Regions from separate parts of the Streptomyces sp. NPDC051684 genome, predicted to be linked through region 2. Evidence: riboswitches for the same ligand, from Rfam matches in the RefSeq annotation. Region 2 holds a riboswitch; each other region holds the start of a gene.
The links. A riboswitch is a leader RNA that binds a small molecule or an ion and turns the genes downstream of it on or off. The one in region 2 is predicted to bind cyclic di-AMP.
Positions count from the first base shown of each region.

Region 1 (3,174 bases), on a different contig from region 2:
GTCACCGTCGCCCCCGTCAGGCCCCTGCTCTCGTCGTCGCCGCCGGAGTCACCGGCAGCGCCATCGCGATCCCGCTGTTCGCCGCGAGCGGCGCGAGTGCCGCGACCACGCAGGCGTGGGACAAGCTCGCCGAGTGCGAGAGCGGTGGGCAGTGGAGCCTGGACGCCGGTAACGGCTACTACGGCGGCCTCCAGTTCACGCAGGAGAGATGGGAGGAGTACGGGGGGCTCGACTACGCCCCGCGTGCCGACCAGGCCAGCCGCTCGCAGCAGATAGCCGTCGCCGAGAAGGTTCTCGGCGACAAGGGGCCGAGCGCCTGGCCGATGTGCTCGCTCACCTCGGACCTCACCAAGGACGACGGCTCGGCGGACGTCGACCCGGGCGTGTCCGCGTCACCGTCGGCGCAGCCTTCCGAGTCGTCCGACTCCGGTGACGACGACAAGTCGTCGGGCGAGGGCGCAGATGGCGGCGCCGACAAGGCGGGCTCCGCGGACGCCACGGATCCGGCCGACTCCACCGAGTCCAGCGATTCCGCCGAATCCGCCGAATCCGCCGATTCGGGAGACAAGGGTCACGACGAGTCCGCGGGCTCCGACTCCTCGGACCGCCCGACGGCGGACGAGACGAGCGATACCTCCGGTAACAAGGGGGCGGAGTCGTCGAGCCCGTCAAGTGACAAGTCCCACGCGCCTTCTGACGGCACCCCCGCCGGGACGGCCTCCCCGTCCGCCCGGCCCTCCGGCGACACGTCCGGCCGCCACCGCGGCGACCGCGCCGACGACGACGGTTCCGACTCCCGTAAGGGGGCGGGGCGGCACGCCTCACGCGACGACAAGCGCGCCGGCGACACGTACGAGGTGCACGCCGGCGACAACCTCTGGGACATCGCGAAGACCCAGGACGTGCACGGCGGATGGGACGCGCTCTATGAGCGGAACAAGGAGACGGTCGGTACCGACCCAGACCTCATCCTTCCTGGTCAGAGCCTGGATCTTGGGGACGGATCGGACAAAAGGTAGCGGGGGTTCGGGGCGGTTGAAGGGGCTTTGTCCGATGTCGATCGAGTGAGACATGGGTCTCAAAGCCCCTGATCGACTTTGAAATCGGACGGATCGACCGCTTACGTTCGTGACCGCTCGCTTCAGCGGGCCCCGATGGACGTCACGCCGAATCCTGCCAACGTCCGTACGGGAACAGTCGACGCGTAAGCGCCGTAGGCAGGAGCGGGGGACCCAGGTAAGCCGCCCTTCCGGGAGACCGGACGGGCTTGGGGTTAAGCAGCGCACAAGGATGCGTCTGCCGGACACTCACTGGTCCGAACCCGACAGCTCACCTCGCAGGCGTCGGTGAGGAGACATCTCCATGCTGTTTTCCGGCAAGAACAAGCACCGCCGCCCGTCCAAGGCCGTCCGCGTCGCCACGCTCGGCGGTGTCGCCGCTGCCGCCGTCGCCGTGCCGCTGATGGGTGCCACCTCGGCCTCCGCCGCCACCACGTCCGAGTGGGACCAGGTCGCGCAGTGCGAGTCCGGCGGCAACTGGTCCACCAACACCGGCAACGGTTTCTACGGCGGTCTGCAGTTCTCGTCCTCCACCTGGTCCGCCTACGGCGGCGACCAGTACGCCTCCACCGCCGACCAGGCGTCCAAGGCGCAGCAGATAGCCGTCGGCGAGAAGGTTCTCGCCTCCCAGGGCAGCGGTGCCTGGCCGAACTGCGGCTCGGGCCTGTCCTCCACCCCGAACGAGGGTGGCGGTGACGACTCGTCGCAGCAGCAGGCTCCGAAGCAGGAGACCCAGCAGCGTGCCGACCGCTCCGAGCAGCGTCAGCAGCCGCAGCAGCAGGAGGCCCCCAAGCAGGAGGCCCCGAAGCAGGAGGCCCCGAAGCAGGACACCGTCACCACCCCGACCGGTAACAAGGTCGAGAAGGGCGACGGCGAGTACAAGGTCAAGTCCGGCGACACCCTCAGCAAGATCGCCGAGGCGCACGGCACGACCTGGCAGCAGGTGTTCGAGAAGAACAAGGACATCGTCAAGGACGCCAACCTGATCTACCCGGGTCAGCAGCTGCACCTCAGCTAAGACGTCCGGCCCCGCGCAGGGGCCCGGTCCGCCCAGGACCCCCAGGCACGGACTCGGCATCGGCGGACGCCGAGTCCCGCCGCCCTCCCCGTCCCCACGGGCCGCTCACTTCGGCGACCCCCGCCCCGGCACAGCCGGGGCGGGGGTCGCTGTTTTTGTTCCGTTAAGGAACATTTCGCTAACGGCGTTGTCCACGAGGCGGGCGTTCGGATGGCCGATGCCCGGGAGCCGGTTAGGCTCAGGGGGGCGGGATCCGTTGTCCGACGGCCGCCCGCCAAGCTTCGTCACATCCCAGAAGGAGATGCTCGTGCCGTCCATCGACGTCGTCGTAGCCCGGGAAATCCTGGACTCCCGAGGCAACCCCACGGTCGAGGTCGAGGTCGGCCTCGACGACGGGAGCACCGGCCGTGCTGCCGTCCCGTCCGGCGCCTCCACCGGTGCCTTCGAGGCCATCGAACTCCGCGACGGTGACCCGAACCGTTACCAGGGCAAGGGCGTCGAGAAGGCCGTCCTCGCCGTCATCGAGCAGATCGGCCCGGAGCTCGTCGGCTACGACGCCACCGAGCAGCGCCTGATCGACCAGGCGATGTTCGACCTGGACGCGACCGACAACAAGGGCTCGCTCGGCGCCAACGCCATCCTCGGTGTCTCGCTCGCCGTCGCGCACGCCGCTTCCGAGGCGTCCGACCTGCCGCTCTTCCGCTACCTGGGCGGCCCGAACGCGCACCTTCTCCCGGTGCCGATGATGAACATCCTGAACGGCGGGTCCCACGCGGACTCCAACGTCGACATCCAGGAGTTCATGATCGCCCCGATCGGCGCGGAGTCCTTCTCCGAGGCCCTGCGCTGGGGCGCCGAGGTCTACCACACGCTGAAGAAGGTCCTGAAGAGCAAGGGCCTGGCCACCGGCCTGGGCGACGAGGGCGGCTTCGCCCCGAACCTGGGCTCGAACCGTGAGGCCCTGGACCTGATCCTCGAGGCCATCAAGGAAGCCGGCTACGTTCCCGGCCAGCAGATCGCCCTCGCCCTCGACGTCGCCGCCTCCGAGTTCTACAAGGACGGCAAGTACCAGTTCGAGGGCAAGGAGCGCTCCGCCGC
Region 1 is NZ_JBITCS010000032.1:70,500-73,673, reverse strand. Features, by position in the region: gene ACIA8D_RS31510 (transglycosylase family protein) at 1-1,019, shown strand, start outside; cyclic di-AMP (ydaO/yuaA leader) riboswitch at 1,200-1,358, shown strand; gene ACIA8D_RS31505 (transglycosylase family protein) at 1,363-2,076, shown strand; gene eno (phosphopyruvate hydratase) at 2,384-3,174, shown strand, end outside.
Region 1: another riboswitch for cyclic di-AMP. It lies ahead of ACIA8D_RS31505 (transglycosylase family protein); the one in region 2 lies ahead of ACIA8D_RS26210 (C40 family peptidase).

Region 2 (3,174 bases):
GATCGACGACGTCTCGGCGAACGATGTGATGGCACAGTTCATGCACCTCGAGTACCTGGCGCCCGACCAGGACATCTCCCTGTACATCAACTCCCCGGGCGGCTCGTTCAGCGCGATGACCGCGCTCTACGACACCATGCAGTTCGTCGGCTGCGACGTCGCGACGACCTGCCTGGGGCAGTGCTCGTCCGTGGCCGCGGTACTGCTCGCGGCGGGGACACCCGGCAAGCGGATGACGCTGCCCGGCGCGCGCGTGGTGCTCGACCAGCCCTCGCTGCCCGAGCCGGCCCAGGGACAGCCGAGCGACCTGGAGATCTACGCGAGCGAACTCACGCGCATGCGCGACCAGTTGGAGGAGCTGCTCGCCCGGCACAGCGGGCGCACCAAGGAGCAGGTCGGCGCGGACATCGAGCGGGACACCGTCCTGACGGCCGAACAGGCCCTGGAGTACGGACTGGTGGACCACGTCGTCGAGAGCCGTACCGCCACCCTGCGCTCCCCCGGCACGAGGTGATCGGCCGATGTATCCACCCGAACCGCCGCCGCTGCCCGCGATGACCCGCGCCGAGTGCGAGCTCGTGGACCGCTATCTGGAGGTGGTCGACCTCATCGCGCGGATCAACCCGGCCCGGGGCGACGACACCTACAGCGGCCTGCGCGCGGCGCAGGCGCTGGTGAGCCGGGCCGTCGAGCTGCGGGACGCGCTGAACCTGATGCACCAGAGGGGCGAGAGCCGGGTGCACGCGAGCACGCTGGCGCGGGCACTGCGCGTCCTGGACGGGGAGCGGCGCACCAACCGGGTCACACTGCCGTCAGAACCGGTCAGTTGAATTCACTTGAAGCCAATTGAAGTCAGGTGAAGCCGTCGACCGCTCACCGGGCTTCCCGAACCGTCGAGCCGCAACCCAAACGACCCAGATGGGGTACCCCGTACGGCCTAGCCTCCGGTACGCGGATGAGCCCGGCAAAGTTGCGTACGAGCCGTAGGCAACCGCCGGAATATGGCGTTCCGCCGCTGGTGCGGGGCTCGTCGGGTCTCGGCGGGCAGGGGCGAAAGGCGCAGCGTCCACCTGAACGGGTCAAGGGTGACGAGCCTCACTTACCGCCGGTTCGACTCGGATTTCGCCTCGGCCGTGCGTGAAGATCCGTTGCGACGACAAGCCCCCGCCGCCGCGGCGGGGCGGTCCGCACGGACGCCGAGTCCTGCCGCCGTGCGGATGCCAGGTCGACAGGAGTGCATCGGCAGGAGTGGAGGACCCGAGCACGACGGGCCACCGCCGCGCCTCGTCAGAGGCCGCGCCGGACGGCCCTTGGGGTGAAGCCGCGGTACGCGGCCGGGCAACTTCGCCACCCGAACCCGACAGGTCATCCTTCACAGGCGGTTGACGAAGGGTTGCGCATGACTGCGCTGAATCGTGTTCCGTCGCTGCTGACCCGGGCGGGCACCGCTTCCGCCCTCTCCATCGCCGTCGCCGGCGCGGGGCTCATGGTCCCCGGCGCCGCGTCCGAAGCATCAGCGGCAACGGCATCCGTCAAGGCACTGCAGGTCGCCGCGTCCAAGAAGGGTGCACCGTACAAGTGGGGCGCCGCGGGGCCGCACCGGTTCGACTGCTCGGGCCTCACGCTCTACTCGTTCAAGCGGGCGGGCAAGAAGCTGCCGCGCACCGCGGCCCAGCAGTACAACAAGACCAAGCACATCTCCAGGTCTCATCGCACACCTGGAGACCTGGTGTTCTTCCGCTCCGGCCGCAGCATCTACCACGTCGGCATCTACGCCGGAAAAGGCCGCATCTGGCACTCCCCGAAGACCGGTTCCGTGGTCCGTCTGGAGCGGATCTGGACGAACAGCGTGTCGTACGGCCGGGTGCGGTGAACCCCTGCGCTCGCGCTTGAGCGGACCGCGAGCGGATACTCGTAGGGGATGCATGAGCGCAACGAGACGCCTCTGGAACGCGCCGATCGGAACTTCGGAGAGCTCCTCCAAGAGCTCCGGGTCACCCAGACCGGCGTGCAGTTCCTGTTCGCGTTCCTGCTGACGCTCGCGTTCACCCCCCGCTTCCCGTCGCTCGACACGGTCCAACGGACCACGTACGTCACGACGTTGCTCCTCACGGTCATCGCGGCCGCGCTGTTCACGGCGCCGGCCGCGGTGCACCGGGTGCTGTTCCAGCTGGGTGCGAAGCGGCGGATCGTACGGGTGTCCTCGCGGCTCGCGGCGTACGGGATGGCGGCGCTCGTGCTCGCGCTGAGCGGGTCCGTGCTGCTCGTGGTCGATGTGACGGTCGGCAGGGCCGGCGGGATCGCGGCCGGCGCCGGCGCGTTCTGCGTCTGTGTGGGGCTGTGGGGACTGCTCCCGTGGCTGATGCGGCGCGCGCTCCTCAAGCGGGACGACTGACCGGGGCCACCCACGGCAGTGTGATCCACACCGTCTTGCCGCCCTCCGGGGTCGGGCGCACCGTCAGGGTGCCGCCGCACTCCGCGGTGAGACAGCGGATGATGACCATCCCCCGCCCGTTGTCCTGCTGGACCGCGGCCGGCAGCCGCTTGGGATAGCGGGGGTGACTGTCGGTGACACCGATGCGCAGCCGCTCGTCGCGGTCCAGCTCCACGTCGACGGTGAACGTGGGGGACTGCCCGAGGGTGTGCTGCACCGCGTTCGTCGCGAGTTCGGACACGATCAGGCGGACGGTGTCCGCCGCGTCCGTCCCCGACGCCATGCCCCACTCCGCGAGGACGGAGGCGACATACCTGCGGGCGGCCGAGACCGAGGCGGGATCGCTCGGCAGCGTGACGGATGCTTCCTGGTGGTCTGCCATGGCGACGTGTCCCTTTCCCGCCGAGGTGGCTCGTCCGGCCTCGCGGATCGCTCGCGCGCGGGCCCCGGCAACTGCTTCGCGCCAGATTGCCACTTGGACGTCCCACTGTGGTGCCGATCCCCCAAGATATGCATATATCTGTCGCTCGATGCGGTGAACTCTGCGACGGTGGACCGTATTTGGGCCGAGGCACGCTGTGTCCTCTACCGTCGGCTCAGACACGCGTCCCGTGCGGCCGGGAGGGAGTCCGGCCGGGTGACGCGAGGAGCCCGAGGAGTCCTCCATGAAATACGGTCCCGCGGTACGCCGCCGCAAGCTCGGTGCCGAATTGCGGACGCTGCGCGTCCAGGCCGGCCTC
Region 2 is NZ_JBITCS010000023.1:33,563-36,736, reverse strand. Features, by position in the region: gene ACIA8D_RS26220 (ATP-dependent Clp protease proteolytic subunit) at 1-514, shown strand, start outside; gene ACIA8D_RS26215 (hypothetical protein) at 522-830, shown strand; cyclic di-AMP (ydaO/yuaA leader) riboswitch at 1,185-1,396, shown strand; gene ACIA8D_RS26210 (C40 family peptidase) at 1,400-1,873, shown strand; gene ACIA8D_RS26205 (DUF6328 family protein) at 1,922-2,395, shown strand; gene ACIA8D_RS26200 (ATP-binding protein) at 2,379-2,816, opposite strand; gene ACIA8D_RS26195 (helix-turn-helix domain-containing protein) at 3,100-3,174, shown strand, end outside.

Region 3 (3,174 bases), on a different contig from region 2:
TCGACAGGCCCGCGCGGTCCTTGCCGGCCGCGCAGTGCATCAGCGCGGGAAGGCTGTCCTCGGCGAGGGAGTGCAGCACGCGGCTGTGCTCGGCGGTGCGCTCCTTGATCATGGTGCGGTAGGAGTCGACGAGGCGGTTCGCCGCGCGGCCCTCGGAGAGGATCTGGCGCAGCTGCTCGATGTCGCCGTCGCGGACCATGGTCCAGAATTCGGCGCCGTCGGCCGGGTCGTTGAGCGGCAGGTTGAGATTGCGGACGCCGGGGAGCTCGACGTCGGCGCCCTCCAGCCTCTGGTCCGCGGCGTTGCGGAAGTCGAAGACCGTGTGCAGGCCGAGCGAGGAGAGGAAGGTCGAGTCCTCGGCCGTGGCATGGGCGAGGTGACCGCTGCGGAACAGCACGCCCTGGCGCACGCGCCGGCCGTCCACGGTGGGCAGGCCGCCCACGTCTCGGAAGTTGCGCACTCCGGTCAGCTCGGGCTCGGTGGACGGTGCGTGCTGCGTCACAGGGGCTCCTCCCAATCGGTGCACCGGCGTTGGGTCACCGGTGGGCGCGCTCCTGACGATACGACATCGGTTCCACAGGCAACCATCTGTCCGATTTGCCCACTTCTGTGTCAACTGTGCATGAATCGAAGGGGCTTGTGGGAGTGTGCGTGACCGGCCTCATGTTCGTGACGCTGTGTGGCGGGCGGCCCGGAATGCCTCCCCAGTAATCCCCGAAGGTATGGCGTTGGTAAAGCGGAGAATGTCGACGCAGGGTTACACAGGGAAGCCTCAGAAACCCAAGGAATTGCCACCGCAAGTGAATTCGGCAGTTGTCGCCGTCATTGCGGTTCGCCTACGGTCACCAATCAATCCGGTCGGAACGCCTAGTCCTGCCGCCGCCCGGATTCCTTTCGACTACCCGTCACGGCAGGAGCGGGGGACCCACACGCAAGACGCCGCGTAGGGGATTTCCCGAAGCGGCTTGGGGTGAAGCCGTGCCCGTACCCCGGGCGCGGCCGGGCATCTCCAGCCCGAACCCGACAGCTCACCTCGTAGGCGACGGAGAGGAAATTCAGCATGCCCGCAAAGGGAAAGCACCGCCTTTCGACCTCCCGCCGCATCGCCCGGGTCGCCGCCGTCGCCTCCGCCGGCGGAGCGGCCATCGTGCTGCCGCTGATGGGCGCCAGTGGCGCGCAGGCCGCGACGTCCGGCGCCACCGCCGACACCACGACGTACACCGTCAAGGCCGGTGACACGCTCTCGAAGATCGCCAAGGCGCAGGACGTCGACGGCGGCTGGAAGAAGCTGTACGAGGACAACAAGGACGCGGTCGGCTCCAACGCGGACCACCTCAAGATCGGCGTCAAGCTCACCCTCGGCGCCGCGGCCGAGGGCGACTCCGCCGCCAAGCCCGCCGCCACGCAGGCGAGCGCCAAGACGACCGCCTCCGGCGACTACGTGGCGCCGGTCGACGGCGCCAAGGGCAACGGCTACGGCAACTCCGGCTCCATGTGGTCCAGCGGCAGCCACACCGGCGCCGACTACTCGGTGTCCACCGGCACCTCCGTGAAGTCGATCGCCGACGGCACCGTCGTCTCGACCGGCTCGGGTGGCGCGTACGGCAACGAGGTCGTCATTGAGCACGCCGACGGCCACTTCTCCCAGTACGGCCACCTGTCCTCGATCGGCGTCGCCCAGGGCGACACCGTGACGGCCGGCCAGGAGATCGCCAAGTCCGGCGCGACCGGCAACGTCACCGGCCCGCACCTGCACTTCGAGATCCGCACGACCGCGGACTACGGCTCGGACATCGACCCGATCGCGTACCTGAGTGAGCACGGTGTGAGCGCCTGAGGCGACGTGAGCACGTGAGGTGAGCGCGTGATGCGGTAGCGGCTCGTCGGCCCGTTCCGATGCGGCGCCCGGGGTTCTCTCCGGGCGCCGCATCGCGTTCGCGCGCTCAGAGGGTGCGGGTTGTGGAGTGCGGTCGTCCTGATCCGCAGCCCGCGCCGCCGGGCCGGGGTGGCCCGGCGGCGGTCACCCGGACTGTTCCCGCGCGTCTCCTGCGGGAGCCGACGCGGGCATGCGCCAGGCCAGGACCGCACCGACCGCGAGCCCGGTGGCCGCCAGTGCGGTGGCGACGAGGAACGGGTCGAGGGAGTGCAGGCCCGGAGCGAACCCGATCCCGACGCAGACGGCCACCCCGCTCGCGCCGCCCAGCTGGTCCGCCGCGCGTTGGACGCCCGAGGCGATCCCGGCGTCGTCCTCGCTGACGCCGCTGACGGCGAGGTATTGCAGCCCTACGAGGCCGACTCCCATCCCGGCCGCGATCAGGAGCATGGCCGGGATCATCGCGGGGCCGTTGGCCCGCAGCGCCGCGACGAGGGCGGTGGCGGCCATCGCGGCCGCGGTGAAGCCGAGGCCGGCGAGCACGCACGCGCGTGCGCCCCAGCGGCCCAGCAGGCGCGGCACGAGCACCGAGAAGGTGATCAGGGAAACGGCCAGCGGCAGCATGGTCAGGCCCGCGCCGAGCGGGCCGATGCCCAGTCGTTCCTGCAAGTAGAACGTGAACAGCAGGAACGAGGTCGACAGCGCCCCGCTGAGCAGCATCGTGGTCAGGTTGGCCACCACCCGCGTGCGATGGGCGAAGAAGCGCAGCGGCAGCAGCGGATTGTGCGAGCGCGCCTCGACGCGCACGAATCCGACCCCGGCGGCCACCGCCCCCGCCAGCGCCCCGAACACCGCCCACGCGGGCGTTCCCGGTTCACCGGCCTGGACGACTCCGAGGGTGAACAGCAACGGGCAGGCGGTCAGCAGCAGCGCACCGCCAAGGTCCAGCGCCGGAGCCGCCTTGGCCGCCACGGGCCGGTCCCCCTCGACCAGGAAGAGGGTTGCCAGCAGCACGGTCAGGACGAACGGGACCGAGATCAGGAAGATCCAACGCCACCCCAAGTGGGCGGTGACGATCCCGGACAGGACGAATCCGATCACCAGGCCGCAGCTCGCCACCGCCGCCCACACGCCCAAGGCCCGCGACCGCCGCGGGCCTTCGGGGAACATCAGGACGATGGTGGCCATCGCGGCCGGCAGCGCGACGGCCTCGCCGACCCCTTGCAGCAGCCGCGCGACCACCAGCCAGCCGAAGGTGGGCGCCAGCCCGGCCAGCAGCGACGCGGCACCGAACAGGCCGG
Region 3 is NZ_JBITCS010000031.1:96,964-100,137, forward strand. Features, by position in the region: gene ACIA8D_RS31150 (tyrosine-protein phosphatase) at 1-502, opposite strand, end outside; cyclic di-AMP (ydaO/yuaA leader) riboswitch at 886-1,057, shown strand; gene ACIA8D_RS31155 (M23 family metallopeptidase) at 1,061-1,837, shown strand; gene ACIA8D_RS31160 (MFS transporter) at 2,021-3,174, opposite strand, start outside.
Region 3: another riboswitch for cyclic di-AMP. It lies ahead of ACIA8D_RS31155 (M23 family metallopeptidase); the one in region 2 lies ahead of ACIA8D_RS26210 (C40 family peptidase).